Regions from separate parts of the Aeromicrobium fastidiosum genome, predicted to be linked through region 2. Evidence: predicted binding sites of a transcription regulator. Region 2 holds the regulator's gene; the other holds the start of a gene.

What was found. The regulator LexA, encoded in region 2, represses DNA repair genes until DNA is damaged. The targets are predictions, from matches to a motif close to TCGAACANNTGTTCGA.
Region 1: JOF40_RS16810 (HNH endonuclease signature motif containing protein) is a predicted target of LexA. The motif match lies at 9,500-9,515, and genes of this name have one in related genera.

The regions. Positions count from the first base shown of each region.
Region 1 covers NZ_JAGIOG010000001.1:3,366,762-3,382,295, reverse strand. Annotated here, with positions in the region: gene JOF40_RS16840 (LppX_LprAFG lipoprotein) at 1-291, opposite strand, end outside; gene JOF40_RS16835 (DNA gyrase/topoisomerase IV subunit A) at 296-2,776, opposite strand; gene JOF40_RS16830 (bifunctional acetate--CoA ligase family protein/GNAT family N-acetyltransferase) at 2,887-5,580, shown strand; gene JOF40_RS16825 (DUF5998 family protein) at 5,580-6,143, shown strand; gene JOF40_RS16820 (alkaline phosphatase family protein) at 6,140-7,255, shown strand; gene JOF40_RS16815 (hypothetical protein) at 7,276-8,148, opposite strand; gene JOF40_RS16810 (HNH endonuclease signature motif containing protein) at 8,182-9,477, opposite strand; gene JOF40_RS16805 (thymidine kinase) at 9,663-10,328, opposite strand; gene sepH (septation protein SepH) at 10,464-11,459, opposite strand; gene JOF40_RS16795 (bifunctional proline dehydrogenase/L-glutamate gamma-semialdehyde dehydrogenase) at 11,571-14,960, opposite strand; gene JOF40_RS16790 (MFS transporter) at 14,973-15,534, opposite strand, start outside.
Region 2 covers NZ_JAGIOG010000001.1:2,801,839-2,817,372, reverse strand. Annotated here, with positions in the region: gene JOF40_RS13950 (SDR family oxidoreductase) at 1-797, opposite strand, end outside; gene lexA (transcriptional repressor LexA) at 881-1,606, shown strand; gene galE (UDP-glucose 4-epimerase GalE) at 1,620-2,585, opposite strand; gene JOF40_RS13935 (carboxypeptidase-like regulatory domain-containing protein) at 2,599-4,191, opposite strand; gene JOF40_RS13930 (ATP-dependent DNA helicase) at 4,231-6,084, opposite strand; gene JOF40_RS13925 (hypothetical protein) at 6,216-6,788, opposite strand; gene JOF40_RS13920 (LysR family transcriptional regulator) at 6,877-7,809, opposite strand; gene JOF40_RS13915 (SLAC1 family transporter) at 7,902-8,990, shown strand; gene JOF40_RS13910 (hypothetical protein) at 9,010-9,756, opposite strand; gene hflX (GTPase HflX) at 9,859-11,268, opposite strand; gene dapF (diaminopimelate epimerase) at 11,265-12,101, opposite strand; gene miaA (tRNA (adenosine(37)-N6)-dimethylallyltransferase MiaA) at 12,112-13,029, opposite strand; gene JOF40_RS13890 (Rv0909 family putative TA system antitoxin) at 13,093-13,317, shown strand; gene JOF40_RS13885 (class III extradiol ring-cleavage dioxygenase family protein) at 13,352-14,017, opposite strand; gene JOF40_RS13880 (hypothetical protein) at 14,053-14,661, shown strand; gene JOF40_RS13875 (HhH-GPD-type base excision DNA repair protein) at 14,698-15,264, opposite strand; gene JOF40_RS13870 (GNAT family N-acetyltransferase) at 15,398-15,534, shown strand, end outside.

The DNA.
Region 1 (15,534 bases), 560 kb from region 2:
GCCACCGGTGACGACGGAGACCTTGCCCTCGAAGGCGGGGCTGTGGTTGCCCTTGCCGGTGGCCGAGAGGAGACCCGTCACGCCGTCGGGCAGGCTCTTGGTCGACAGTGAGATCGAGATCGTCTCGGCTGTGTCGAGCGTGGTCTTGGCCTTGCTCAGGCGGGCGGCCAGGGCACTGGCGTCGTCGCCCTTGGCCTCGCCGCCGCCGTCGGAGCCGCTGGACGAGCCGGTGCAGCCGCCGAGCAGGAGGCCGGCGGTGAGCAGGGCGGGGATCAGGAGTCGGGTGCGCACGCGATCAGTCTCCCACGGGCTCGGCTGCGACACCCGCGACACCGAGGTGTGCGGCGGGCGGCCCGGCGATCGCGGCGATGGGCTGTGCCGCGGGCACTCCTGAACCGTCCCGCCGATCCGTGGGCGCGGGCAGGTCGACCGCGGTGCCGCTGGTCGCGCACGCCATCGGCTGGCCGTCACCGACCCACGCGAGCAGCAGTCCGTCCTCGCCCTTGAGCAGCCGCTGGCAGCGGACGCCGCCCGTGGCACGTCCCTTGGGCGGGTAGATCGACAGCGGGCTGACCTTGACCGCCCCGGTCTGCGTGCCGGGCAGGGCGCTGCTCGACCCGGCGACCGTCACGACGTACGCCCCGTCGACGTCGGTGACGGCACCGAACGACACCGCCGACTGGCCCGCGGCGAGCTTGATGCCGGCGACACCGCCGCCCGAACGTCCTTGAGGTCGGACCAGCGACGCGGAGAAGTACAGCAGCTGCGCGTCGGTCGTGACGAAGACGAGTTGCTCCTCACCGGTCACGAGGGCCGTGGCACCGACGACCGAGTCGCCGTCGGCCAGGGAGATGAGCTCCCACTCGTCACGGCCGAGGTGATCGGGCTTGACCCGCTTGACGACGCCTTGGCGGGTGCCGAGCGCGATGCCGGGACCCGTCTCGTCGAAGGTCATGAGTGCGCGCGCAGGCGAGTCGAGGTCGACGATCTCCGCCAGGGGCACGCCGCCCTGCAGGTTGGGCGACTGGGCCGTGGGCGGCAGCGCCGGCAGGTCGAGCACGCTGATGCGCCGGACCCGTCCGGACGCCGTGACGACGCCGATCTCGCCGCGAGCCGTCGTGCGGACGGCCGAGACGATCGTGTCGTGCTTGACCCGGCGGTCGACGTCGCCCATGGGGGAGTCGTCGGTCGTGCGGGCGAGCAGGCCCGTCGCCGACAGCAGTGCCCAGCACGGGTCGTCGGCGACCTCGAGGGGCGTCGCGGACGTCGCGGTCTGGCCCGACGACTCCAGCAGCACGGTGCGGCGGGGCGTGCCGAACGTCTGCGCCATCTCGGCCAGCTCGTCGCCGACGACGGTGCGCAGCACCTGCTCGTCGCCCAGGATCGCGTCGAGCTCCTCGATCGTGCGGCGCAGCTCGGCGATCTCCTTCTCGACCTCGATCCGGTCGTACTTGGTGAGCCGTCCGAGGGTCAGGTCGAGGATGTAGGTCGCCTGGATCTCTGACAGGTCGAAGACGTTCATGAGGCGCTCGCGGGCCTCGGTGCGGTTGTCGCTGCCCCGGATGAGCTGGATGACCTCGTCGATGTCGACCAGCGCCAGCATCAGCCCGTCGAGCAGGTGAAGACGGTCGGCGGCCTTGCCGCGGCGGAACGTCGTGCGGCGACGGACCACGTCGATGCGGTGCTCGAGGTAGACCTCGAGCATCTGCTTGAGACCCAGGGTGCGCGGCTGGCCGTCGACCAGAGCGACGGCGTTGATGCCGAACGAGCTCTCCATGGGCGTGCTCTTGAACAGCTGCTCGAGGATCGACTCGGGGATGAAGCCGTTCTTGACCTCGATCACGAGGTGCAGGCCCTTGTGCCGGTCGGTGAGGTTGGTGATGTCGGAGATGCCCTGCAGCTTCTTGGCCTGCACGAGCTTCTTGATCGCCTCGATGACCTTCTCGGGGCCGACGTTGTAGGGCAGCTCGGTGACGACGATGCCCTTCTTGCGGGGCGTGACGTTCTCGATGCGGGTCGACGCGCGCATGCGGAACGAGCCGTTGCCCGTGGCGTACGCGTCGCGAATGCCCTCGAGACCCACGATCTTGCCGCCGGTCGGCAGGTCGGGCCCGGGGATGAAGCGCATCAGGTCGTCGAGATCGGCCCGGGGGCTCTTGATCAGGTGACGCAGCGCCTGCACGACCTCGATGAGGTTGTGCGGCGCGATGTTGGTGGCCATGCCGACCGCGATGCCGCTCGCACCGTTGACCAGCAGGTTGGGCAGTGCTGCCGGCAGGACTGTCGGCTCGAGCTCGCGGCCGTCGTAGTTGGGCCGGAAGTCGACGGTGTCCTCGGCGATCGAGGCCGTCATGGCCTCCGCAGCGGCGTCCATCCGGATCTCGGTGTAGCGCATCGCGGCGGGTGGATCGTCCTGCGAGCCGAAGTTGCCGTGCCCGTCGGCCAGCGGCAGCCGCAGCGACCAGGGCTGCACGAGGCGGACGAGCGCGTCGTAGATCGAGCTGTCGCCGTGCGGGTGGAACCGGCCCATGCTCTCGCCGACGGGTCGCGCGCTCTTGACGTGGCCGCGGTCGGAGCGCAGCCCCATGTCGTCCATCGTGTAGAGCAGGCGGCGCTGCACGGGCTTGAGCCCGTCGCGGGCGTCGGGCAGGGCGCGCGAGTAGATGACCGAGTAGGCGTACTCGAGGAAGCTCGTGCGCATCTCGTCGCCGACGTCGGTGTCGAGGATGTGCTCCTCGAACTCCTCCTCGGGTGCCGGCTTGCTGCTGCGGGCCATACCGTCCTCTCGAGACGCCAGGGGTGGGCGACTGTCGCGGACCATTTTGGCGTGTCGGTCCGTGCCGGGCACCACCGCCACGCCGGGGCCGGACCCGATAGGTTGGTGACGTGACCAGTGAGGCCTTCCCCTTCGAGCACTGGGAGGCCGACGTCCTGCTGAAGGACGGCCGGGTCGCCCAGCTCCGTCCGATCCACGAGGACGACGCCGACCGGTTCATCGAGTTCTACGCACGCGTCTCCGACGAGTCGAAGTACTTTCGGTTCTTCGCCCCCTACCCGACACTGTCCGAGCGCGACGTCAAGCGCTTCACGACCGTCGACCACGACCGCCGCGTCGCGTTCGTCGTCACGCTGCACTCCACGATCATCGGCGTGGGTCGCTATGACGCCGTCAGCGACGACGAGGCCGAGGTCGCCTTCCTCGTCGAGGACGCCCAGCAGGGGCGCGGCGTCGGTCAGCTGCTGCTCGAGCACCTCGCGCAGGCAGGCCGCGAGCGGGGCATCCGCCGGTTCGTCGCCGACGTCCTGCCGTCGAATGCCCGCATGCAGCAGGTCTTCCGCGAGATGGGCTACCAGATCGAGGGTGCGATCGAGGACGGCGTGCAGCGCCTGACGTTCCACATCGAGTCGACCGACGTCGCGATCGGCGTCATGCAGGCGCGCGAGCAGCGGGCCGAGGCGGCGTCGATCGAGCGCATCTTCAAGGCCCGCAGCATCGCCGTGATCGGCGCCAGCCGGCGGCAGGACTCCATCGGTCAGGCCATGGTGCGCAACCTCGTGCTGGGCGATTTCGGTGGCAGTGTCTACGCCGTCAACTCGCAGGCCGAGGCGGTGTCGGGCCTCCCGGCCTACAAGCGCGTGCAGGACATCCCCGGCGAGGTCGACGTCGCGATCGTCGTGGTGCCGGCCGAGTCGGTCAACGACGTCGTGCTCGACTGCGCAGCCAAGGGCGTCCACGGTCTCGTCGTGATCTCGGCGGGCTTCGCGGAGGAGGGGCCGGAGGGCCGCCAGCGCCAGCGGGCGCTGCTGGGACTGAGCCGCTCGTACGGTCTGCGCCTCATCGGCCCCAACTGTCTCGGCATCATCAACACGGCACCCGATCTGCAGCTCAACGCCTCGCTGTCGCCCTCGATGCCGCCGCAGGGACGTGTCGGCTTCTTCTGCCAGTCCGGCGCGCTCGGCACCGCGATCCTCGAGTCGGTCTCCCGCCGAGGCCTCGGCCTCTCGACGTTCGTGTCGGCGGGCAACCGCGCCGACGTCTCGGGCAACGACCTGCTGCAGTACTGGCAGGAGGACGACTCGACCGAGGTCATCCTGCTGTACCTGGAGTCGATCGGTAACCCGCGCAAGTTCTCGCGCATCGCCCGTCGCGTGTCGGCCACCAAGCCCATCGTCGCGGTCAAGTCGGGACGATCGACGCAGGGCGTCCCCGTCGGGCACACCGTGGCTCGTACCTCGGCACCGCAGTCGGCCGTCGACGCGATGTTCCGGCAGGCCGGCGTCATCCAGGTCGACACCCTCGACGAGATGTTCGACGTCGCCCAGCTGCTCGCGCACCAGCCGCTGCCGCGCGGCAACCGCATCGCGATCGTCGGCAACTCCGACGCCGTCGCGCTGATCGTCGCCGACGCGGCCTCGGCGGCCGGGCTGCAGGTGACCGAGCCGGTCTCGCTGGGCGCCAATGCCAACGCCGACGACTTCGAGGTGGCGATCGAGGCTGCCATCGCCAACCCCGACACCGATGCACTCGTCGCGGTCTACATCCCGCCGCTCAACACGTCCGGCGAGGACGTCGCCAACGTGCTGGCCGCGATCGGCGAGCAGTCCGACAAGCCGATCGTGTCGACGTTCCTCGGCAGCGAGGGCGTCCCGGTGCTGCTGCGCGTGCCCGATCTGCTCGGCGGCTCCGCCGGTCGCGGCTCGGTGCCCTCGTACGCGGCACCGGAGTCGGCCGTCCGCGCTCTGGCCAGGGTCGTCAACTACTCGGAGTGGGCCGCGCGCGACCACGGCGAGTTCCACCTCGCGCTCGACCACCGCACGGGCGACGCCCGCGCAATGGTCCGCGAGGTGCTGCGCCAGGCACCCCGGGGTGCGATCCTGTCGACCGAGCAGGTGCACGCCCTGCTGGCCTGCTACGGCATCGACATCTGGACGTGGATCAACGTCCACAGTCGTGAGGAGGCCGTCGCCGCGGGCGAGAGCCTCGGCTGGGACGTCGTGCTCAAGGCCGGCAGCGAGCACCTGCGCAGCCGGCCCGACCTGGCCCACGTGTGGCGTGGCATCCGCAACGCCGACGAGATGGCCAGCGCCTGGGACCAGCTCACGGGCTGGACCGGCATGCGCAAGGACACCAAGTTCTTCGTCCAGCGGGCCGCGCCCGAGGGCATCCACGTGTCGTTCAGCGTCAGCGAGGACCCGTTGTTCGGGCCCCTGGTGTCGTTCGGCCTGGCCGGTGCGCCCAGCGAGCTGCTCGACGACCGCTCGTACGGCATCCCGCCCCTGACCGACCTCGACGCCGAGGCCATGATCAAGAACCTCCGCTCGGCCCCGTTGCTGTACGGCTACCGCGGCTCCGAGCGGGTCGACGTCGACGCTCTGCAGGACATCATCGTGCGCCTGGCGGCCATGAAGGACGACCTCCCGGAGATCGCCGAGCTCGACCTCGAGCCCGTGTCGGTGCACGCCGACGGCTTCACGGTGCTGAGCGCGCGCGCCAAGGTCATGCCGTCCGCCGACCGTCGCGGCGAGTGGTACGTGCGCCGGCTCAGCCAGCCGGCTGCCCAGGGCGATACGCTCGCGTGATGACTGCCGACCACACGGCCTCGCTGTTCGAAGAGGTCTCCCGCAGTGGCTACTATCCCGAGATCGTGGCCGCGGGCCTGCGCGACGCCCTCGCCGACGAGGTCGTCGGCGGATTCGTCCTGCACCACGAGCCCACGTTCGACCGCGACGAGATCCGCCGGCACATGACGGTGCTGGCGCTCACGCCGAGCCGCCTGATCCTCGTCCACACCGACGAGCACCCCGGCGACGACCTGCTGCCCGACCCGTACACGTCAACGACGTCGGAGGCTGTGGCCCTCGACCAGGTGCGCTCAGTCGTCGTGACCCGCATGGTCAGCTCGTCGTCCAAGAACCTCGAGGAGGCGCTGCTGACGATCGGGTGGGGCGCGGTGTCACGCGTCGAGCTCGAGCCCGCACGGTGCGCCGACCCCGAGTGCGAGGCCGACCACGGCTACTCGGGCAGCGTCACCGGCGACGACTTCTCGCTGCGGCTCGCCGCAGCCGGTGACGGCGGTGCCGCGGTCGAGCGGCTCCTGACCTTCGCCCGCACCCTGTCGGCCGCGACGAGCGGACGCGTGTGAGCGGCCTCTCGCTCCCGCCGGGGCTGGCCGGACGCCGCACGATCGACCACATCATGCCGTCGGTCGGTGCCGCACTCGGCGTCGAAGGGTTCACCAACACCCTCGATCTGCCGGAGGCACCGCGCTACGTCGTGTTCCTCGTCGACGGCCTCGGGCTCGAGCTGCTGCGCGAGCACGCCGACGCCGCGCCGTTCCTGTCATCGCTGCACAACGTCGATGACGTCGTGTGCGGCGTGCCGTCCACGACCGTCACGAGCCTCACCTCGCTCGGCACCGGCGTGCGCGGCGGCGAGCACGGGATGGTCGGGTACACCTCGCGGGTGCCCGAGACCGGCCGGCGGCTCAACTCGCTCAAGTGGGACCAGCCGATCGACCCGACGGTGTGGCAGCCGCACCCGACCGTGCTGCAGCAGCTGCTCGCTGCGGGCGTCTCGGCGTCGTCGGTCAATGACGCGAAATTCGAGGGCACGGGCCTGACGGTCTGCAGCCAGCGCGGCGTCCCCTTCCACGGCATCAGCTCGGTCTACGAGCGCCTCGACGTGGTCGTCGACGTCATCGAGTCGGCTCCTCGTTCGGTCGCCTACGCCTACGAGTCGCGCCTCGACCACACGGGTCACGGCAAGGGATGCACGTCGCCGGAGTGGCGCGAGATGCTCACGACGATTGACACCGAGCTGGCCGAGCTACGCGACGAGCTGCCGCGCGACGCCGTGCTGGTCGTCACCGCCGACCACGGCATGATCGACCTGCCGTTCGAGCACCGCTTCGACGTCGACACGGTGCCGCGCCTGCTCGACGACGTCGAGCTGCTCGCCGGCGAGGCCCGCTTCCGCCACCTCTACACGCATCCGGGTGCTGCGGAGGACGTCGCCGCCCGGTGGCGCTCGGTGCTCGGCGACCAGGTCGTCGTCCGCACGCAGGACGGCATCGAGGACTGGTTCGGACCGATCGCTCCACAGGTGCGCGGCCGCATCGGCGACGTCGTCGTGGCGTCGCTCCGCGACTTCGCGGTCTTCTCGTCGCGCGAGTTCAACGTCGAGCTCAAGATGACGGGCTTCCACGGGTCCATCACCGAGGCCGAGCTGCGCATCCCGGTGCTCGTCGGCACCTGAGCCTCAGTGTCCGAGTGCACCTAGCCCGCACAGTAGGTGGCTCTGTTGGCGCGCATGATGTCCTGTCGGATACGGGTGGGCGGGACCCAGGTGTCTGTCCGAAGGACGAACGCCGACAGTGCGTCGTAGTCGATGTCGAGGAACCGGTTGTCGATCTGCATGGTTGCACCGTCCCGACGGAACCCGAGCAGCTCGAGGCCGGGTACGTCAACCGTGCACATGATCGTGTGGGCACCTTCAGCCGCTGCTCTGTGGACGAGGTCGGCGACCGTCAGGACTCCGAACGTCTCGGGGAGGTCGGGGTGGAGGCTGATGAGATCGACAGAGGCCACACCGTCCGACACCCATCTGCTTGCACCGTGCCCGTAGGCCGGGAGGACGCGTGTGTTCTGCAGGGTCACATAGTGCCAGGACACAAGGGTTCCCTCGGACCTCCAGCGGTCGACGACCAGGGGCGGCACGACTGGGTTGGCGTACCGGGCAACTTCATGCCACTCGCTCGGTGCTGCTGAGCCCAGCAGGTGCTTGCCCACGTATCGCGGGTCGACCGGCTCAGTTGCGGTCAGCTCGATCGTCCGACCGTTTTTCGTCCTGCGGGACGACGTGAGTGACAGATCGGCACCCCACGCGAAGTCAGTGACGACTTCCGCGGCCCATTCAGCGAGTGTGGCCTCCTCGTTCGGGACGTGTCCGCCCTGCACGGCCACGTCGTCAGGCAGCACCGCGTGGGACACCTCGTGCGGATATCGGTTCCACTGCATGGTGGCGACGACCTGCGGCCCGCGGCTGGTGACATCTCGGATATCGACATGCACGACGCGCCGGAGGTGTGCGGGCTCCAGGACAGGACCCAACGGCACTGCCCGTGCGTAGTCCTCCACGGTGCGTGACATGTACCGATGATGGCAGTGCGAGCTCCTCGGCAACTATCCGGCGCGGGGTTGTTGGGTGGTGAAGCGGGAGTGGCGTTGTGGTCTTTGGTGGGGGTCGATGCGGGTTGGGGGGATGAGTTCGACGATGCCGTCAGGGGCCATGTGTGCTGTCCATTGGCCTTCGTGGACGAGGTGGTGGTGGTAGTGGCAGAGGAGGGCGGCGTTGTCGAGGTCGGTGGGGCCGTTCTCGGACCAGTAGTTGAGGTGGTGTGCTTCGCACCAAGAGGGTGGGCGGTCGCACGTGGGGAAGACGCAACCACCGTCGCGGGTGGCCAGGACGAGCCTCTGGTGGCGGTCGTAGAGGCGGCGGGTGGTGCCGAGGTCGATGACTCGTTTGTCGCTGTCGAGGTACATCGCGACGAGGTTGGCGTTGCAGGCCAGCCTCTGTGCTTTGGTCGCTGACATCGTGGTGCCGGACGTGGTGGTCGCGGTGCCTTGCCCGGTGCGGAGGTCGTCGACGTCGACCATCACCGCGACGGTCGCCGCGAGACCCCCGGCCAGAGGTAGCGCGTCGGTGGGTAGGTGGTTGATGAGCTCGGTGAAGGCGTGGCCCATCTTCTGGTCGCGGGGCAGGCCGGCCCAGTCGTCGGCTCCCATCCCGAACGATTCGGCAGCCAACTGGTTGCGGCGTGGGGCGATGATCCCCTCGATCGCTGCTCTGAGGGTGTCGGCGTCGGTGTCGGGCACGACGAAGGACCCGTGGGTGGTGCCGTCACCACGCCGGCCCATCTGGAACCTGGTGCGGGCACGGGCCCGTTCTTCCTGCGCGCGGAGTTGTTCGCCGAGGTGTTCGTCGAACCCGTCGGGGTCGATGACTTCGAGCACCCGGTTCGCCAGTCGCTGCAACCCATCCAAGTCATGCTCTGAGGCGAGCTGGATGAGGTGGGCTTCAGCGTCACCACGCTCGACGTCGCCGCACCAGTCCGGCAAGGCGGTGATGGCTTTCATGATGATCGAGGCCTGCTCAGTGCTGAGCTGACCGGACGCCCACGCGGCACGGGTGGCCTCAGTACGCTCGCCGGTGACCTTCGCCATCCCGACCAGCTTGGACGCAGCACCCTTGGTGATGTTCGCCGAGCTCGCCAGCCACGCTGTCGTCGACGTCGCACCGTCGTCCTTCGGCAGCCCCATGTCATCGGCACACCCGGCCAGGCGCGACATGACAGCGTCCAACGCGGTGCGAGTCGTCTGCACCGCCGCGATCACCTCACGGACCTCAGCACCGGTCAACGTCCATGGTTCGAGCGCAGCGACCTCATCGGTCAGGCTGGACAACTGCTCGATCAACATGCGCGAACCCCGGATGGACGACTAGAACGTATGTTCGACTCTACCCAAGAGTAGCGAGCGCGAACAGGGAACAAAGTCCCGAAATCTCTGGCATTGCAGCACCAACTCCGCCCGCTTGGGCGGTGCGCTGGCGTCCACGCGGACGGCGGCGGTGGACGCCAGCGCACCGCCCAGGCGGGCTGGGCTCAGTCGAACGGGAGCAGCTCGGGCTCGGCCAGTCGGCCGGTGGCCCGCGCCCGCGCAGCGGTCAGCGCCTGTCGGTGGTGCCGACGGCACAGCACCTCGTAGGCGACCTCGGGCGGGTCGTCGGGGGAGTCGGCCTCCTCGACGTCGCCGACCACGACGACCTCGCCCTCGGTGACCATGACGCCGTTCTCGGTGCGGGCGTTGTGGGTCGCCCGCTGACCGCACCAGCACAGGGCCTGCACCTGCAGCACCTCGGTACGGTCGGCCAGCTCGACCAGGCGCGCCGCCCCCGGGAACAGTCGCGTGCGGAAGTCCGTCAGGATGCCGAAGCAGAAGACGTCGATGCTCAGCTCGTCGACGATCTTCGCGAGCTGCTCGACCTGCACGGGGGAGTAGAACTGGGCCTCGTCGCAGATCAGGTAGTCGACCTTCGAGCCGTGGGTCAGGCTGTCGACGACGTACGTCCAGAAGTCGAAGTCGTCGTCGACCTCGACGGCCGTGTGCGACAGGCCCAGCCGGCTTGTCAGCACGGCCGTGCCGGTGCGGTCGTTGCTGACGAAGATGATGCCGGCGCGACCACGGGCGGCGTGGTTGTGGTTGGTCTGCAGCGCGAGGGTCGACTTGCCGGCGTCCATCGTGCCGGTCCAGAACGTCAGTGCTGCCACGGGCTACATCTTGTCATCGTCTGAAGTGGGCCGTGGGCCAGGCTGGGCGGCCACCTCACCAGGCTTCGCAGGCCGGCGGCTTCGCCGCGGAACGCTCACGCTTCGCTAGCCTGGAAAGGAGCTCGCTCGCTGCGCTCACTCGTCCTTGCCGAACATGATCTCGTCCCAGCTGGGGACGCGACGACGCTCGTGACGCTTCTTGCGGGGACCCATCGTGTCGGGGACGGCGACGTTGGTCTCGAGACCGTCCTCGAAGTCGTCCTGCTCGACCTCGGCCACGGGCTCGGCGTCGGCCTGCTCGGCGTCGCCGAGGGCGAGCTGTCCCATGGCGCGGCGGTCGCGTGCCGCCTTGAGCGACGACACACCCGTGAGGAGCGCCTCCTCGATGGGCTCGATCGGGTCGGGGATCTCGACCGACGAAGCGGCGTCCTCGGGGACGGACGGAGCCGCGACCTCGACCACGACCTCGTCCTCGAGGTCGACCGGACGTTCGCCCGAGCGCACCGCGTCGGCGATCGCCATGTCGGTCGAGTCGGGCAGCGCGACGTCGCCGACCAGCTCGTGGGCCATCTCGTCGGCCGGCAGCACGTAGCGGCTCTTGACGTCGAACAGGAACGTCGCCGGGGCGTCGGCGTCGTGCGGTGTGACGAGCACGGTCCAGCGACCGTCCTCGCGCCGCCAGGAGTCCCAGACGGCGTCCTCGGGAACCCCGCCGCTCGCGGCGATGTTCTCGGAGACGAGCAGGCCGAGCTGCACGCCGGCACCGCCGATGTGCTTGCGACGGATCGTGGTCTTGCGCGCCTGCTCGCACATGAACTCGCGCTCGGCGAGGACGGGTCCGGCGAAACCGTCGATCTGGGCGACCGGCACGCCGGCCGAGTCGGCGACCGACTGCGGCGACTCGCCGCGGCGGATGCGGGACTGGATGTCGCGGGGGCTGAGTGAGCTGGGCATGCGGATCTCCATCTGGCCGGAGGTGCTCCCGTCGCGCGTGGACGTGCGGGACGGCGTGCCGATCAGGGAAGAGAGGCGGTGATCAGCGGGTACGCGGTACGTCTGGCCGGTGGTGACGTCGCGCGCGACGAGGAACCGTCCGTCCTCGCTCAATCCCACGAGACTGAGATCGCGCATGCCATCGCCTCCGACGTGTGGCGGCTCCGGGTGGGCGTTCACCTGGACCGTCCTTCCATCGTAGGCGCGTCGACTGCCAGGTCTGGGCGGCGCGCCGACGTCCGCGGACGCTCAGCGCCGGGGCAGGACACGGTCGAACTCGACGTCGTGGTTGCCGAACCGGTGGTTCGTGATGGAGATCGACTGCTCCTGCAGGAACGGCAGCGCCTCGACCCGGCCGGATGGCGTGACGGCACCTGCGTAGATCGCGACATCGGGATCGCCGTCGACCGCGACGGCCAGCGCGCGGGCGTCGCCGCCGAGGAGTCGCACCCGCGGGGGCCGGGCCTCGGTGACGTGGGCCGTCCACTGCTGGTGCGTCTCGACCCGGGCGTGGGCCACGAGGCCCACGGGCAGGGGAGAGGGGCTGCTGACGGTGACCGGTGCCCCGGTGCGCGCGGCGGCCAGCAGGACGCGGACCAGCTCGGCCAGGAAGCCGTCGGAGCGGATCGTGACCGGCACGGGGACGTAGCGGAACACGTTGCGCTCGACGCCGAGGCCGGACACGTCCTTGGCGACGCCGTACTCGCGGGTCCACGCGACGTGGTCGGACTGGGCCGCGGCGAGCAGGCGCTTGTTCTCGACGGGGGTGAGATGCGGTGCGGCGGCGTCGAGGATCGCGGTGACCGCGGCCGACAACGTCGGGGAATCGCTCGTCGCACGCAGCGGTCGGGGCTGCCACGTGCCGAGGTGCGTCAGGTAGTTGGGGCCGCCGGCCTTGGCGGTCGTGCCCACCGACGAGCGCTTCCAGCCGCCGAACGGCTGCCGCTGCACGATGGCCCCCGTGATGCCGCGGTTGACGTAGAGGTTGCCGGCCTCGACCGTGTCGAGCCAGGTGTTGACCTCGTCGGCGTCGAGCGAGTGGATGCCCGCCGTGAGACCGTAGTCGGTCGCGTTCTGCCACGCGATGGCCTCGGCGAGGTCGCTGGCGTGCATGATGCCCAGCACGGGTCCGAAGTACTCGGTCGTGTGGAACGTGCTGCCCGGCATGACACCTGCGCGGATGCCGGGCGTCCACACCCGGCTGTCGGCCCCGAGCTGTCGTGGCTCGAGCAGCCACGTCTCGCCGGTGCCGAGCTCGGTGAGGCCCTGCAGCAGCTTGCCGCGGGGCGGTTCGATGACCGGTCCCATCGACACCTGCGGGTCGTCGGGGTGCCCGACCTTGAGCGACGCCACGGCGTCGACGAGCTGGCGGTGGAACCGCTCGGAGTCGGCGACCGACCCGACGACGATGGCCAGGCTCGCCGCGGAGCACTTCTGCCCCGCGTGGCCGAACGCGCTCTTGACCAGGTCGGCGACGGCGAGGTCGATGTCGGCGCTGGGCGTGATGACGATGGCGTTCTTGCCGCTCGTCTCGGCCAGCAGTGGCAGGTCGGGACGCCACGAGCGGAACAGCTGCGCCGTCTCCCAGCCGCCGGTGAGGATGACCCGGTCGACCGCCGAGTGGGCGATGAGGGCCTTGCTGAGCGGTCCCTCGTCGATCGTGACGAACCGGAGCACGTCGCGCGGCACGCCGGCCTGCCAGAGGGCCTCGACCATGACCGCGGCGCAGCGCCGCGTCTGCGGCGCCGCCTTGATGATGACACCGCTGCCGACCGCGAGGGCCGCGAGCACCGATCCGGCGGGGATCGCGACCGGGAAGTTCCACGGGGGAGTCACGACCGTCAGCCGGTCGGGGACGAACGTGGCGCCGTCGACGGCGTCGAGTCGGCGTGCGGCCTCGGCGTAGTAGTTGGCGAAGTCGACGGCCTCGCTGACCTCGACATCGGCCTCCGCGACGGTCTTGCCGGCCTCGGCCGCCATGACGGACACGAGGTCGCCGCGGCGGGCACCCAGGGCGCTGGCGGCCTGGTGCAGGATCCAGGCGCGGACGTCCGAACCCCGCGCCTGCCACAGCGCCGCTGCGTCGCGTGTGTCGTGGATGATCGTCTCGAGGGATGCGGGGCCCGGCACCGAGCCGATGCGGACGGTCTCGGCACCCACCTGGGTGTACGACGCGCGGGCGAGCGCGAGCCGAGCCCACTCGCGGTTGGCCTCGGTGGACGGATCGGTGTCGGGGGTGTTGGCGAACGTGCCCGTCGAGGGGGTCGACACCTCGGTCAGGCGGTCCTGACGGCGGTGCGGGACGGGAACCGACGTGTCGAGCGCGGCGACCGACTCGAGGAAGCGCTGGGTCTCGCGGCTGTGCAGGGACGGATCGGTCGACAGCTCGAACGCCGCCGACATGAAGTTGTCGCTGCTGGCGTTCTCCTCGAGCCGGCGCACGAGGTACGAGATGGCCACGTCGAACTCTGCAGGGCTCACGACCGGCGTGTAGAGCAACAGCTGCCCGATGTCGCCCCGCACGGCGTCGACGGGGCCGGTGTCCATCCCGAGGAGCATCTCGAAGTCGACCGCGTGGCGGACGTCGCGGTCGCCGGCCAGGAGCCACGCGTACGCGACGTCGAAGAGGTTCTGGCCCGCGACACCGATGCGCACGGCGTCGACGCGCTCGGGGGTCAGCGCCCACTGCAGGACACGCTTGTAGTTGGTGTCGGTCTCACGCTTGGTGCCCCACGTCGCGAGCGGCCAGCCGTGCATCGTGGCGTCGACCCGCTCCATCGCCAGATTGGCTCCCTTGACGAGACGCACCTTGACGGGGGCTCCGCCGGCAGCGCGTCGATCGGTCGCCCACGCCTGCAGCTCCTGCATGGCGCCCAGGGCGTCGGGCAGGTAGGCCTGCAGGACGATGCCGGCCTCGAGATCGGGGAACGACTCGAGGATCGTCGTGAAGACCGCGACCGTCAGGTCGAGATCCTTGTACTCCTCCATGTCGAGGTTGATGAAGGTCGGCTCACCGCTGGCGGCGCGCTCGTACAGCGGCGTCAGCTGCTTGACGACCCGTTCGACCGACTCGTCGAAGGCCCACATCGACAGCTGGCTGGCGACCGAGGAGACCTTGACCGACACGTAGTCGACGTCGTCGCGCTCGATCAGCGCCAAGGTGCCATCGCGGCGACGCTCGGCCTCGCCGTCGCCCAGCACGGCCTCGCCGAGCAGGTTGAGGTTGAGCCGGTCGCCGCGCGAGCGCAGCTTGGAGATCGCGCGACCCAGCTGCTGCGGCCGGGCGTCGACGACGAGGTGCCCGACCATGCGGCGCAGCGTGGCCCGGGCGACGCCCACGACGAGCGCGGGCAGCAGGAACGACACGAGAGCGCCCAGACGGAGCAGCAGCTTCTGGGTCAGCGGCAGGAAGGCGGGCAGGTCGCCCGCGAGCCGGCGCAGGTTGCGAGCGGCGACCTGGTGATCGTCAGGACGGACGACGCGGTCGACGAAGCCGATCGTGAACTCCAGCCCCTGGGGGTCTTTGAGCAGGGTGGCCAGTCGGGTCGCGGCGGCGGCGGTGCGGCGTCGCGGGCGCTTGGCCTCGGTCCATGCGCGGACGAGCTCAACGCTGCGTTCGGCCAGTGTGAGTTCGGTCATCGTGCCCCAACCTTAATGACTCTGGGGAGGTGCCGTGACCATCCCGCCGGAAGTGTCCGCTGCCGGGGCGGTCCACGCCACGATCGCGCCCATGAGCCCGGCCGCGAGCGGCACCAGGAACCCGGCTGACGCGCCGTGCCCGTCGATGACCGCGCCGACGACGGCTGCCCCCGGGGCGACGCCCACCGCCATGCCGGTCGTCGTCCACGTGAGGGCTTCGGTGAGGCGCGACGGGGGCACCGTGCGCTCGACGAGCTGCACCAGCGCGATGAGCGTCGGCGAGATCATGAAGCCGCCCAGGAACATCGCGATCGCGAGCAGCGGGATGCTCGACAGCAGCGCCATGGGGGCGAACAGCACGCCCAGCACGAGGATCGATGCGCGCACGCGGCGCAGCGGATCGGCGGCCTGCGGCAGGGCGCCGACCGCCACGCCGGCCACGAGGCTGCCCGCGGCCCACACCGCCAGCACGATGCCGGCGGCACCCTTGCGGCCCTGCTCCTCGGTGAACGCCGCGATGATGACCTCGGCCGATCCGAAGATGACGCCGAGAGCGACCGACACCGCGACGAGT
Region 2 (15,534 bases):
CGACGCAGCAGCGGGTCGGCGTGCATCGACGCGGCCGGCGACAGCGACGCCGCGCGCGCCACGACGCCCCGCCACACCGGCATCGTGCGGTAGACGCGGCGCGTGCCGAACATCGCGACGAGCTCGCGGGCGACCTGCTCGGGCGTCAGCATGACGCCGGCGGCGAGGATCGCACGCGTGCCGCCGTGCACGTCGAAGCCGTCGACCATCGCCGTCGCGACGCCGTCGGGGCACACCGCGTGGACGCGGATGCCGTCGGCGCGCAGCTCGGACGCGACCGATGTCGTCAACGACAGCACCGCCGCCTTGGTCGCCGCGTAGACGCTGAGGTTGGGGACGGGCGCGTGGGCGCTGAGCGATGCGACGACGCCGATCTCGCCGCCCCGTACGCCGATCGCCGCCTGGTCGCGGAACACGTCCGCCGCGGCGCGCATTCCCCACATGACGCCCAGCACGTTGACGTCGACGCTCAGCCGCACCTGACCGTCGGTCAGGTCGACCAGATCGCTGTCGAAGGCGACGCCCGCGTTGCAGACCCAGGCCCCGAGGGGCGCGATGTCCCTCGCCACGGCCGCGACCTGCCGATTGGCGTCGGGGTCTCGCACGTCGAGCGCCATCCCTGAGTGGGCACCGATCTCGGCGGCCGTCGCGGCGGCACCGACGGCGTCAAGATCGCTGACGACGACCTCGTAGCCGAGGCGCACCAGCTCAACGGCCGTCGCCCGTCCGATGCCGCGGGCGGCTCCCGTCACGACGGCGGAACGGGGACGTGTGGGTGTCGTGCGGGACGGGGGCATCGCGCCAAGGTAGGCGACACGCCGGCGACACGCCATCGAACATATGTTTGAACTGACCCCCCTGCGCGGGCTAGGGTCGGGCCATGACCGATGAGCGCACCGCAGACGTCACCGAGCTGCCCGACGGCCCCGCCGACTCCTCCGGGCTCACCGCCCGCCAGCGCAAGGTGCTGGAGTTCCTGCGCGACGAGATCGAGAAGCGCGGCTACCCGCCCAGCATGCGTGAGATCGGTGCCGCGGTCGGTCTGACCAGCACCTCGTCGGTCGCCCACCAACTGCGTGCCCTCGAGGCGCTCGGCTACGTCAAGCGCGATCCCAACCGTCCCCGGGCGCTCGAGATCTTCCTGCCCGACGTCATGGCGGCTCGCCGGTCCATGAGCGCCACGCCCGACGACGGGCACATCGACGAGACCGGCATCAACGATGCGGCCCCGACGGCGGTCAACATCCCGATGGTCGGACGCATCGCCGCCGGCGGACCGATCCTGGCCGAGCAGCGCGTCGAGGAGATCTTCCCGATGCCCAAGTCGCTGGTCGGCGACGGCACGCTGTTCATGCTCGAGGTCTCCGGCGACTCGATGATCGACGCGGCGATCTGCAGCGGCGACTACGTCGTCATCCGGCAGCAGCCCGACGCCGAGAACGGCGAGATCGTCGCGGCGATGCTCGACGGCGAGGCCACGGTCAAGACCTTCCAGCGCAAGAACGGCCAGGTCTGGCTGCTGCCGCACAACGACGACTACTCCCCCATCGACGGCACCCACGCCACGATCCTGGGCAAGGTCACCGCCGTCATCCGCCGGGTCTGAGGCAGGAGGCCGCTCAGGCCGGGTGGGCGTGACGCGCCTCCCAGGCGCTGCGCACCATGTCGTCGATCGAGTGGCGCATCGTCCAGCCGAGGTCTCGCGACGCCAGTTCGCCGGAGGCGACGATGCGCGCCGGATCACCGGGACGGCGCTCGCCGATCTCGGGCTCGAAGTCGATGCCCGTCGCCCGCGCCACGGCATCCATGATCTGACGCACCGAGACGCCGTCGCCGCTGCCCAGGTTGTAGACCGGCTCGACCGGCTCCCCTGCGAGCAGCCGGCGCGCCGCGACGACGTGTGCGTCAGCGAGATCCGCGACGTGGATGTAGTCGCGCTCGCAGGTGCCGTCGGCGGTCGGGTAGTCGGCTCCGTTGATGCGGGGCGTGCGTCCCTCGAGCAGCGCCTCGATGACCAGCGGAAAGAGGTTGTGCGGGCTGGTGTCGTACAGGTGCGGCACCGCCGACCCGACGACGTTGAAGTAGCGCAGCGAGGTGTGGTGCAGCCCTGAGGCGCGTGCAGCATCGCGCAGCAGCCACTCACCGATCAGCTTGGTCTCGCCGTAGGGCGACTCCGGCGCGGTCGGCGTCGTCTCGGTCACGAGGTCGACATCGGGCGTGCCGTACACCGCAGCGCTCGACGAGAACACGATGTTGTCGACGCCCGACTCCTGCATGGCCTGCAGCACCGCGACCGTGCCCTGCACGTTCTGCTCGTAGGTGTGCAGAGGACGCTGCACCGACACCCCGGCGTACTTGTAGCCCGCGAGGTGGACGACGGCCTGCACCTCGTGCTCGACCATCGCCTTGGCGACGACGTCTGCGTCGAGGATCGTCGCGTCGACGAACGTCACGCCGTCGGGCACGAACTGTCGATGACCGCTCGACAGGTCGTCGACGACGACGCAGTCGAGTCCGGCGGCGCCGAGGGCACGCACGACGTGCGAGCCGATGTAGCCGGCACCGCCGGTGACGAGGACGGTCATGCAGGCGAGGTGGTCAGTCGCCGAAGCGGAGGTTGCCCGCGTTGCGCGTGCGACCCGACTTGACGGTGACGAAGTGGCGGCCCTTGAACGTGCGGCCGATTCCACGCCACGAGTCGGCGTTGACCGTGACCTTGTAGCGGCCCGGGGCCAGGCCGGCGACGTAGAAGTTGCCGGCACCGTCGGTCAGGTCGGTGCGCAGGACGCGCTTGCCGTCGGTCGACGACAGCGTCACCATCATCTCCTTGTTGGTGCGGCCGGGGGCACGGCTGACGTGACCCTTGACGACACCGCCGCGCTTGGAGACCAGCGACGTGCGCTTCTCGCCCGAGCCGGGTGAGCCGATCTCGACGACCTTGATCGCGCCTGCGCCGAGCGCCTTGCAGTGCTTGCGGTACATCCAGCCCTTGCCGCCGGCGGGCTTGCGGCCCTGTGCCGCCGACGTCGCGGGGTTGGGCTGCACGCGGCGCGCGATGCCCTCGAGGCCGCTGTTCTCGCCGCCGGACAACTTGCTCAGGTACGGGAAGGTCTTCCAGCGCTCGGAGCCGCGGTCGAGGCCCTTGAAGTACGTGTTGTTGTTGGTGTAGCGGCTGGCGTACCAGTCGGCGCACCCGGTGCGGCGGCCGAGCTCGACGTAGTAGCGACCCGGGGCGACGTTGTAGAACGTCGTGCTGCCCGTGCTGCTGGCGGCCTGCTTCTCGGCGACGATCGGCGAGTCGAGGATCGGCACCCGCGGCGATGCCTCGCGCAGCGTGACCCAGCGGTCGCCCTGGGGCGTGGCCTTGAAGCCCTTGAACGTCCCGCGCACCGTGAGCTGGTTGCCGCTGGCACCGACGCTGACCGGGTAGTTCGTGCCGCCCTGGTCCAGGGCGATCATGTTGGACCGCGAGTAGCGGTAGTCCTGGACGTCGAAGCAGCTGCCGAAGGAGTTGTTCCAGCGCTCGTCGGTGCCGAGTCGGGCCGCGACCATGAAGCGCTTGTCGCCCGGCGAGAACGGCAGGAAGTCGACGCGGTACGAGCCGCCGGTCACCTGGGTGGTGGCATACGTGTTGGCGCAGCCCGGGATGTCGAGCTCACGGCGTGCGTCGTTGCCGCCCGAGTAGGTGGGGGGTGCCGCGGTCACGGTCAGGCGCGTGCCGTTGGGCGCGGTGCCGCCGATCGAGGAGTAGCGGAAGTCGGCGCGGAACGGCGCCGACTTCGTCGCGGTGATGGCCGTGGCGTCACGCAGGTGGCGACCGCCGGTCGTGGGTGCGCCCGTGCGACCCCGCCAGTACCAGGAGCGGGCCTCGCCCGATGACGGTGCCGCGACGATGCGCAGCCGGTACGGGCGGGACAGCTTGTTGGTCTTCTTCTTGCCGTTGAGCGGGACCCTGAACGAGTAGGCACCGCCGTCGGGGATGTTGTTGACGAAGCGCACGACCCGGGTGTTGCCGCCGCGGTCGACCGAGATGAGCTCGACACGCACGGGTCCGACGTTGCCGGCACCGCCCGGGCCAGCCACGGTGCCGGTGATGACCTGTGACCCCACCGCCTCGGCCGGCGACGCGACCAGGAGGCCGGCGACGAGAGCGCCGACAGCAGGGATCAGGAGTGCAGGACGAAACTTCATGGAATCCCCGAAGGCTAGGCGAACAACCCGATGACAATATCAGCCGGATGCGGCGAGAGCGGCCTCATCGAGCCGCCGGAGCGCCGCGAGGGCCGTCGCACGGTCGGTCGTGCGCCACATGTCGGGCATCGAGGCGGTCAGGAACGACCCGTAACGTGCCGTCACGACGCGGGGATCGAGCACCGCCACGACGCCCCGGTCGGTGGCCCGGCGGATGAGCCGTCCCGTGCCCTGCGCCAGCAGGAGTGCCGCGTGCTGGGCCGCGACGGTCATGAAGCCGTTGCCGCCGCGCTTCTCGACGAGCCTCTGTCGCGCGCTCATGAGCGGGTCGTCGGGCCGCGGGAACGGGATGCGGTCGATGATGACCAGCTGGCACGTGTCGCCGGGCAGGTCGACGCCCTGCCACAGGCTCAGGGTGCCGAACAGGCACGAGCTGGGCGACTCGGCGAACCGCCGGGCCAGCTCGGGCAGCTGGGCGTCGCCTTGGCACCAGATGTCGAGGTCGGGCAGACGTTCGCGCACCTCCTCGGCCGCCTTCTCCGCACCGCGGCGCGACGAGAACAGCCCGAGGGTGCGGCCGCCCGCCGCCTCGATCAGATCGGTGATCTCGGCGAGCTGCGCCTCCTCCAGGCCGTCGCGGCCCGGGGCCGGCAGGTGTCGGGCGACGTACAGCATCCCCTGCTTGGCGTAGTCGAAAGGCGAGCCGACGTCGAGCGACGCCCACGGCGGGTCGTCCCCCCACAGGCCGAGCGACCGCGCGACGGGCTCGAAACCGCCCCCGAGCTTGAGGGTCGCGCTGGTGAGCACGACGGTCTTGTCGGCGAAGAGCTTGTCGCGCAGCGCGCCGGACACGTCGATGGGCGCGATGTGCAGCTGCTTGTTGCCGCGGTTGTCGCTGATCCACAGCACGTCGGTCTCGATCTTGGAGGCCATGCGCTCGGCGATCTTGCGGACGTCGTCGACCATGCCCTTGGCCTGCTGCAGGGCGGCGTCGGGCTCGCCCTTGTCCTCCTTGGGGAACGCCGACAGGCACGCTCGCGCTGAGTCGCGCACCAGCGACAGCACGGCGTGCAGGGGCTGGGGCAGCTCGTCGATGCGTCCGGCCTCGGTGCGGGCCAGGATGTCGGCCAGCGCGTCGGAGGCGTCGGTGAGGTCGTCACCCTCCCCCGAGCTGATGCGTGCACGAGCGCGTCGGGCTGCTCGCTCGACGATGACGGGGTCGAGCTCGTCGGTGGAGGCCTGCGTGACGCGGGCGGCCAGCTCGTGCGCCTCGTCGACGACGACGGCGTCGTACTCGGGCAGCATCGGCACGCCGTCGATCGCGTCGATCGCGAGCAGGGCGTGGTTGGTGACCACGACCTGGGCGCTGTGGGCGTCCTCGCGGGCCAGCTCGGCGAAGCACTCGAGGGCGTGCGCGCAGCGGGACGCACCCAGGCACTCGCGGTGGCTGACGCTCACCTGCCGCCAGGCGCGGTCGTTGTGGGACGGCGCGGAGTCGCGATCGCCCGTGTGCCCCGCGGCGGCCTGCTCCTCGGCCCACTCGCGCAGCTCGACGACCTCGGCACCGAGCGATCCGTCAGGGATCTCGACGAGCGTGCCCTGGTCGTCGGGCGCGCCCTCGCGCACCCGATGCAGGCACGCGTAGTTGCTGCGCCCCTTGACGACGGCGTGATGCGGGACCTTGTCGAGCGTCGCCCGGGCGGCGTCCTTGAGTGCCGGGATGTCGCGCTCGACGAGCTGGTGCTGCAGGTTGAGCGTCGCGGTCGCGACGACGACGCGCTTGCCGTGCAGGAGGCTCGGGACGAGGTAGCCCAGCGACTTGCCGGTGCCCGTGCCGGCCTGCACGAGCAGGTGCTCGCCGGAGTCGAGGGCGTGCTTGACCGCCTCGGCCATCTGGATCTGGCCGGGACGGTCCTCGCCGCCCACGGCCTCGACGGCGGCGTGGAGGACGTCGCGGATGTCAGGCACCCCCGAAGGCTATCCGGGGCGCTCCGACGTCACGCGACGCCGTCCACACCGCCGCGTCAGCAGACGATCATCAGGCTGAACGCCGCGTCGGCGAAGGGCGCCCCTCCCGCGGTGACGTCGCGTGCGACGACCTCGACCTGGTTGCCACTGACCGTGACGGCACCCGTGTTGCGGTTGGAGGTCGTCGCCGAGGACGTGACCCCGCACGGCGAGGCGTCGAAGGTCAGCTGGACGTCGTAGGTTCCGGTGCCTGCCCTGCTGGCAGACACCACACCCGGCGACCTGGCCGTCAGGAGCCCGGACGCGTCGACCTTCGCGAAGAAGATGCGGCTGGATCCGGCTGGGACGGGCGGCAGCTGGCCGGGCGCGAAGTCACCGGCCGTCAGCGAACCGTCCTTGACGTCGGCCCCCGTGACCACACCGTCGCGGATGTCGGACGACTGCACGGCGCTCTTCTTGATCTTGGTCGTGGTGACGGCATTGTTCTTGAGCTGCTTGCTGCCGATGCTGTTCTTGGCGACGGCGTACGCACCACCGGCGGTCGACATCACGAGGGCCAGCACCGCGATGGTCAGGACGGGCGCGGTGCGCCACCAGCTGTCGCGGCGCGTGCGGGACGGTGCGGACATGGGAGCTCCTTGGGTCGGGGTCTCCTGATCCTGCTCGCCGCAGGGCCGTCCGAACAGTGGGGTTTTCCCGCGTTCTCGGCCCGTGCGATCAGCCCGCGGCACTCGCGAGCCCGAGCAGCTCGCGCACGGGCCCGGCTGGCGGCGCGTCGCTCCCTGCCCAGACCGCGCGAAACGTGCGCCGCAGGTCGAGACCTGTCGTGGGCACCGCGACGAGGTGCCCCGATGCCAGGTCGCCCTCGACCACCAGCGAGCTGAGGAAGGCCGGCGCTCCCCCGGCCCGCACCGACGAGCGCACCGCGGTGGACGTCGTGAGCTCGGCCTCGGGCGGTGCCATCTCCAGGCCGTGCTCGGCGAGGGCGCGCTCGACCACCTCGCGGGTGCCCGATCCGACCTCGCGGCTGGTCAGCGTCAGGCCGGCGACCAGCTGCGGGCCCAGCGCCCGGCGGGTCGCGGCCAGCCGGTCGTCGGCTCCGACGACCAGCACGAGCTCGTCGGACCCGACGTCGCGGACGGCGAGGCCCTTGCCCTTCGGCGGCTCCGTGCCCTCGACGAAGCCGAGGTCGGCCGATCCGTCGACGACCGCGGCGACGACGTCCCGGCTGTTGGCCGCGTGCAGGCTGACCGTGGTCGGCGGGACGCCCTCTCGCACCTGTCGGCGGCGCAGCTGCACGAGCCACCGCGGCACGAGGTGCTCGGCGATCGTCATGCTGGCGGCGACGTGCAGCTCGCGGCGGACGTCGTCGCGCAGCGTGGCGATGGCACCGTCGACCTCGTCGGCGACCTCCAGCAGACGCGACGCCCACTCGACCAGCACCGTGCCCGACGGCGTCAGCGTCGATCCCCGCGCGCCACGGCGCAGCACCGCGAAGCCGACCTGGGTCTCGAGCGACCGCAGTCGCTCGGAGGCAGCCTGCTGCGTCGTGCCGTGCGAGCGGGCGGCCGCACCGATGCTGCCGAGGCGCGCCACCTCGACCAGCAGCGCGAGGGCTGCGACATCGGGCAGGTGGGGGCTGGGCGGCACGTCGACAGCGTACGCCCACCCACAGGTCGACCCTGTGGATGCACGCCGATCTGCCTCTACTGCCGGGCGGCGTCCCGGACGACAGTGGACTCATGACCACGACCGTTTCCCTCGGCCTGCGACGCGGCTCGTCCGACGACGCGCTGTCGGCGGTCGGGCCGCACTGGTTCACGTGGGTCATGGGCACCGGCATCGTCGCCACCGCCGCGGCCGGCCTGCCGGTCCACGCCCGCGGTCTCCACGCGCTGTCAATCGTGATGTGGGCCCTGGCGTCGCTGCTCCTGCTCGCGGTCGGCGCAGCGACGGCGGCGCAGTGGGGGCTGCGTCCCTCGACGGCACGCGGCCACGTCGAGCACCCCGTCATTGCCCACTTCTACGGTGCGCCCGCGATGGCACTCATGACCGTCGGGGCGGCCACACTGCTGGTCGGGGTCGACCTCGTGGGCCTCGGCGCTGCCGTAGCCGTCGATGTCGTCCTGTGGTCTGCCGGCACGGCACTGGGCCTGTGGACGCTGATCAGCATTCCCCGCCGCACCCTGCGCGGAGCGGACCCCTATGGCGGGCCGGCGTTCGGCGGATGGCTCATGCCGGTCGTCCCCCCGATGGTCAGCGCCGCGACCGGCGCGCTGCTCGTCCCGCACCTGGCTGCCAGCCTGCGACCCGCCATGAAGGTCGGATGCTGTGCGTTCTTCGCCGTCGCCTTGGTCGCGAGCGCCCCGCTGCTGCTCACGATCGTCCGTCGCACGCTGGACGGGCACATCGGGGAGCCGACGAGCATCCCGACGCTGGTCATCGTCCTCGGGCCGTTGGGCCAGTCGGCCACTGCGGCGCACGTGCTGGGCGGGCTCGCCGGTGGCACCGCTCAGGCCGTCGCGCTCGGCTACGGCTGCGCCGCCGTGGGGGTCGCCCTGACGTGGGCACTGGTCGCCGCGGTGATCGTGGCCCGTGCCATCCGCGATGGACTCCCCTTCGCCCTGACCTGGTGGTCGTTCACGTTCCCGGTCGGCACCGTGGTCACCGGCACGTCCGGCCTTGCCGTCGCCACCGGCTCGGACGTCCTGTCGGCCCTCGCCGCCGGCCTGTTCGTCGCACTGGTCGGTGCCTGGACGGTCGTCGCGGCGCTGACGGTGCGCGGCCTGGTCGGCGGTGTACTGCTGGCACCGCCGACCAGGCGCGGGTGACTCACACCCGACGTTCGACCTAGAGGGCCTTGGCCGGGATGTCCGGCGTCGCGACGAGATCCGTCGAGTCGCCCGTGATCGTCACGTAGAACCGCTTGCGGTTCGCGTCCGTCGTGACCCGGCCGTCGCTGAGTCGCGGGCTGACCACGAGGTGCTTGCGGTTGTCCGTGCCGGCCGGCGCGCAGGCGACGACGTTCGTGATGCCGCACACCGTCGAGGTGATCTCGCCGGAGAACTCCGGGTTGGCGTCGGCGGCGTCGGCGCGACCGTTGACGTTGCCCGCGCCCGGGGTGCTCTCCGCGTCCTGCTCGGTCTTGTTCTGCAGGGCGATCGAGACGGAGATGGCGTTGTTGCTGAGGTCCTCGTTGGCGTTGATGTAGACGTTGCCGACAGCACCGGGCGGCGTGGTGCCGGGGATGGCGTTGTAGGCCGACGCGACGCTGAAACCACCCGACTGCGCGACGATCGCTCCGCTGGCGTCGACGAGCAGCCAGCGGCCGGCACCGGCCGGACCGGTGGCACCCTTGTCGCCCTTCGGGCCCTGCTGGAGGACGCCGGGGCCGAAGTCCTGGGCGCGGAGCGCGCCGTTCTTGATGTCGGAGCTGCGTATCTCGTTGCTCTTGACGTCGACACCGCGGATGGAGTTGTCCTTGATCTCGGCGGAGCCGATCTTGGTGGCGGCATAGGCGGTGCCGCCGGAAGCGACCACCACGAGGGCGAGCGAGGCGATGACGAATGCGGGAGTGACCTTGATGCTGGGACGCATGGGGACGACCTTCTGTGAGGTAGGTAACACTGATTGCTCACAGTTCGGCACCGACGCACCCGTGGATGGGTCGGATCGCCGGGAACTTCTCAGGCCGTCCGATCAGGCCGAGTACTGCTCCAGCTCGTTGGCCAGCGCGCCGTTGACGAGCGCGACGACGTGCGTGCCATCGGCCTCGTGGTCGAGCGACTCGATCTCGCCCTGCGTGTGGATCAGGTTGAGCAGGTCGCCGCGGGCGTACGGCAGCACGATGTCGACGCGACTCGACGGCTGCGGCAGATCGGCCTCGATCGCGCTCAGCAGCTCGTCGATGCCCTCGCCCGTGCGGGCGCTGACGACCACGGCGTGCGGCTCGCGCACCAGCAGCTGCTTGAGGACGAGCGGGTCGGCGGCGTCGGCCTTGTTGATCACGACGAGCTCGGGCACCTCGGCGGCACCCGCCTCGAGGATGACCTGGCGCACCGCGCTGATCTGTCCCTCGGGGTCTGGATCGGAGCCGTCGACGACGTGCAGGATGAGATCGGACTCGGCGACCTCCTCGAGCGTCGACCGGAACGCCTCCACCAGCTGGTGCGGCAGGTTGCGCACGAGACCCACGGTGTCGGACAGCGTGTAGACGCGACCGTCGGACGTCTGCGTGCGCCGCGTCGTCGGGTCGAGGGTCGCGAACAGCGCGTTCTCGACCAGGACGCCTGCATCGGTCAGCCGGTTGAGCAGGCTCGACTTGCCGGCGTTGGTGTAGCCGGCGATCGCGACGGACGGGATCTCGTTGCGCTGCCGGTTGCCCTTCTTCGTCTCGCGGGCCTTGCCGAGCTCCTTGAGCTCGCGGCGCAGCTTGGTCATCTTCATCTGGATGCGACGACGGTCGGTCTCGAGCTTGGTCTCACCCGGACCTCGTCCACCGATGCCCTCGCCGCCCGCGGCCTGTCCACCGGCCTGACGGGAGAGGTTGCCACCCCAGCCGCGCAGCCGCTGGGTCTGGTACTGCAGCTGGGCGAGCTCGACCTGGGCCTTGCCCTCCTTGCTCTTGGCGTGCTGCGCGAAGATGTCGAGGATCAGCGCCGTGCGGTCGACGACCTTGACCTTGACCTTGTCCTCGAGGTTGCGCAGCTGGCTGGGCGCGAGCGCACCGTCACAGATGACGGTGTCGGCACCGGTCGCCTCGACGACCGCGCGCAGGTCCTCGACCTTGCCCGAGCCGATGTAGGTGGCCGGGTCGGGCTTCTGGCGGCGCTGGATCAGCGCGTCGAGCACCTCGGAGCCGGCCGTCTCGGCGAGCAGCTTGAGCTCGGCCATCGAGTTCTCGGCGTCCTCGACGGTGCCCTCGGTCCAGACCCCCACCAGGACGACCCGCTCGAGCCGCAGCTGGCGGTACTCGACCTCGGTGATGTCCTCGAGCTCGGTGCGGATGTTGGCGACACGCCGCAGCGACTGCCGCTCCTCGAGCTCGAGCCCGTCGGTGCCCTGCTGCTGCGGGCCATTGCCCACTGAGCCTGTCGAAGTGTCGGTCATGCAGTCCATTCCATGGTGCCCCGCGCGACGATCTCTGCGGGGCCGGTGAGTGTGATGTGGTCGTCTGCATCCCACGTGACGTGCAGCGTGCCGCCGGGCACGTCGACCCGGTAGGTGACGGGTCGCTGCGCCGCATCGGCCACGGCGGCGGCCACCGCCACGGCGCACGCACCGGTGCCGCACGAACGTGTCTCCCCCGCACCGCGCTCGTGCACACGCATCGCCACGTGGCGATCGCCCTCGCGGACGACGAACTCGATGTTGACGCCGTCGGGATACACGGCCTGGTCGTAGTCGGGCTCGGTCAGCAGCGGGCCGACCTCGTCCAGCCGGTCGACGAAGGCCACGGCATGGGGATTACCAGTACGAACGTCCTGCGCCTCCCACGTATTTCCGGCAGCCGAGACCTTCGAGACGTCGCGCACGTGCGGGACGCCCATGTCGACGCTGATCGAGTGGCCCCTCGAGCCTGTCGACAGGTCGAACGACATCGTCTTGTCGCCGTCGCGCGTGCCGATCACGAACGGCTGCGACGGGTCGACGAGGCCCTCGTCCGCCAGGTGCAGGGCGAAGACCCGGGTGCCGTTGCCGCACATCTCACTGATCGAGCCGTCGGCGTTGCGGTAGTCCATGAACCACTCGCCGGCCGACTCGATGCCGATCGCGCTGCTGCGGATGACGCGCAGGACCCCGTCGGCCCCGATGCCGCGCCGGCGGTCGCACAGTGCGGCGACGAACGACGCGTCAAGATCGCCGTGGACCGTGCCGTCATGGTCGGGGAGCAGGACGAAGTCGTTCTCGGTGCCGTGCCCCTTGAGCCATGCGAACGTCATATCTCCCATGTTATCGCGGTGCCACGAGCGACATGGCGCGCTCGAGCAGGTCGTCGGCACCCGACGGGAGCCAGTGAACGCGCGGGTCCTTGCGGAACAGCCGGTCCTGTCGGCGGGCGAACTTGCGCGTGCCCGTCACGGTCGCCACCCTCGCCTCGTCCTCGGTCATCTCACCCCGCAGGAACCCCAGGATCTGCTGGTAGCCGAGAGCCCGCGACGCCGTCAGGCTGCCCTCGATGCCGGCAGGCAGCAGACCCCTGACCTCGTCGACGAAGCCGTCGGCCCACATCTGGTCGACCCGGTCGGACAGCCGCGGCTCGAGGACGTCGCGCGGCACGTCGAGGCCCAGCATCGTCAGGTCGTCGTAGATCGACTCGAGCGGCGGCATCGAGGCGACGAACGGCCGTCCCGTCAGCTCGCCGACCTCGAGCGCGCGGACGATGCGCCGGCCGTTGGTCGGCAGGATCTGCGCGGCCGCCGCGGGGTCACGCCTGGCCAGCTCGGCGTGCAGCGCCTCGTGGCCCCGTCGCTCCAGCTCGCCTGCCCACCAGAGCCTCACGGCAGGGTCGGTGCCCGGGAAGTCGAGCCGGTCGAGGACGGCCCGCACGTACAGGGCGGACCCGCCCACCAGCACCGGCGTCACGCCACGGGCATGGCGGTCGGCGATGACAGTGCGTGCCTGCTGCTGGAACTCGGCGACGCTCGCGTCCTCGGTGACGTCGAGGACGTCGAACAGGTGGTGCGGCAGGAGTGCCCGCTCCTCGATGCTGGGCTTGGCCGTGCCGATGTCCATGCCGCGGTAGAGCTGCATCGAGTCGGCGTTGACGACCTCGGCCGTGCCCAGGCGCTGGGCGATCCGCAGGGCGAGCGACGACTTGCCCGAGGCAGTCGGCCCGACGACGGCGACGACGTGATTTCGCTCGGGCATGGCTTGAATTGTCGCAGTACCGTGATGGTCACGCACGACCACACCGACGCACGAGGAGCAGTCATGGGATTCCTGGACAACCTCAAGAAGAAGGCCCCTGAGCTCAAGGAGAAGGCGGCCGACCTGGCAGCGACGCAGAACGCCAAGATCGACCAGGGCATCGACAAGGCCGCAGGCGTGGCGCGCAAGGCCACCAAGGGCAAGTACGACGCCAAGATCGACGGTGCCGCCGGCAAGGCCAAGGAGGCCGCCGACAAGCTCGCCGAGGAGGGTCGCAAGAAGCCGTAGCCGGTCGGGGCAGCGGTCGGGCTGCCGGCGGCGGTCAGGTCGTGAGCAGCCAGTCGGCCACGACGTAGCCGACGCCCAGGGGTGCCCCGTCGTAGCGCAGGTGCGCCGTGACGGAGGCACCCCTCGTTGCGTCCAGCACGATGGTGCCGAGGGTGCGCAGCGGCGGGACGCCGCTGGCACCCAGCTCGGCTCCGAGCGCAGGATCGAGTGCCACGAGCGCGGCGGGATCGCCGCCGGCCAGCGCCGACGAGATCGACGCGTCGAACGGCTCGGCCCGGTCGTCGAGGAATCCCGGTGCCTTCTCCGAGCGTCCGTTGCTGCCGTCGGCCATGACGAGGACGGCGACGCGGCTGCCGGCGTCGATCGCCGGCCGGCCGGTCGAGTACGTGCGAGGGCCCGTCCAGCCCGCCTCGTCGAGCAGCCAGGCACCGATCGTGAGGCTGAGCGGCAGCAGAACGTCGTCTCCGCCGGCACGCCGGTCGACGCCGTAGCCGGCGAGGGTGCCGCCGGCGGTCTCGTCGAGATCGCGGTCGAGCTCGCCCGCCCCGACGACCACGATCCGGTCCGGCTCCATCGCCGTCAGCGTCCCGACCGCGGCGTGGCAGGCGGCGCGCAGGTCGGCGAGCTCGTCGGTCGTGCCCGGTGCGACCTCCGGCACCAGCAGGGGCGGGTGCGGGCAGACGGCAGCGGCGACGATCACGGGTCGAACGCTACCCGGCATGGCACGATGACACCGTGGTCGATGCTCACGAGACACCCGCGTACCCGCCGGCGCACAGCACCTGGCAGTTCGCTCCCCCGGCGCGACGCAACAGCCGTCGGCGCACCGCCGCCCTCGTGGCACTCGGCGTGGTCCTCGCGGTGGTCGCGGCAGGATCCGTCGCGGGCATCATCACGATCGGGGTGGCCATCGCGCAGTCGACCTCCCCCACCACGATCGATGACGACGCCCTCACGCAGACCATCGCGGAGGAGTGCGTCGTGATGGAGTCGACCGTCGAGTCGATGCCGGTCTACGGCACCGCCCAGCAGCAGTCCGACGCGATCCGCGACCAGAACCGTGCCGTCGAGGTCATGATCGCGGCGATCCGGTCGAAGCGGGCCGACGAGATCCTCGCCGATCCGCCCGCCGACCAGTGGCTCGACGATTGGCAGAGTCTCGTCGACGCCCGAGCCGAGCTGGCCGACGAGCTGCTGAGCGATCCCAATGCGTCCCTCGTCGTGCCGGTCGACCGCGCTGGCGATCCGATCACCGATCGGATGGACGACGTGTGGCCGTTCGTGCCGACGTGCACCGTGCCGGTCGCGTTGACGGCGCCCGACGCCGACGCCCTGTCAGGCTGAGTGTCGTCAGGCTGAGTGGCGTCAGGCTCAGGGCTGTCAGGCTGAGTCGCGTGCGGCCTGCTTGGCCTTCTGCTTGAACGCCCGCACCTTGGCCAGCGACTCGGCGTCGACGACGTCGGCCACGGACCGGAAGCCCTTGCGGCCGTAGTCGCCCGTGACGGTCGTCCATCCGCGCGGCTTGACGTCCAGCTGCTTGGCCAGCAGGGCCGTGAAGATCTTCGCCCTCTGCTCACCGAACCCGGGCAGCGCCTTGAGCCGCTTGAGCAGCGCCTCCCCCGTCTTCGCCTCGGTCCAGATGCGTGCCGCGTCACCGTCGTACTCGTCGACGACGATGCGGGCGAGGTCCTGCAGCCGACCGGCCATCGAGCGTCCGTAGCGGTGGATCGCGGGAGGAGTCGCGCAGAGGTCGGCGAACGCCTCCGGATCGGCCTCGGCGATCGCAGCCGGGTCGAGCGTGCCGAACCGGTCGAGCACCTTGGCCGGACCGGCGAACGCCCGTTCCATCGGGAACTGCTGGTCGAGCAGCATCCCGGCGAGCAGCGCGAACGGGCTGTCGGTCAGCACCTGGTCGGCGTGGGCGCCCTGGGCGATCTGGATCGGCATGCGCTCATCCTGTCACCCACGCGCGTCCGCGCCGCCCCTCACGCGAATTGTGCGCTTCTGCACCGGTCCGATGCCGAGACCGGTGCAGAACGTCACACATCGCTGCTGGAGCGCACCTGCGAGAGTTGCGTTCGTGACCCAGTTGATCGTGGACGTCGAGAGCGGTGCGGCCGCTGAACGCGTCGCCGCCCAGATCTGGGCGGAGGCGACGGCTCGCCGCGACGGGAGCGAGCCCCGCGATGCCGCGCAGACCCTGCCGGGTGTGCGTCG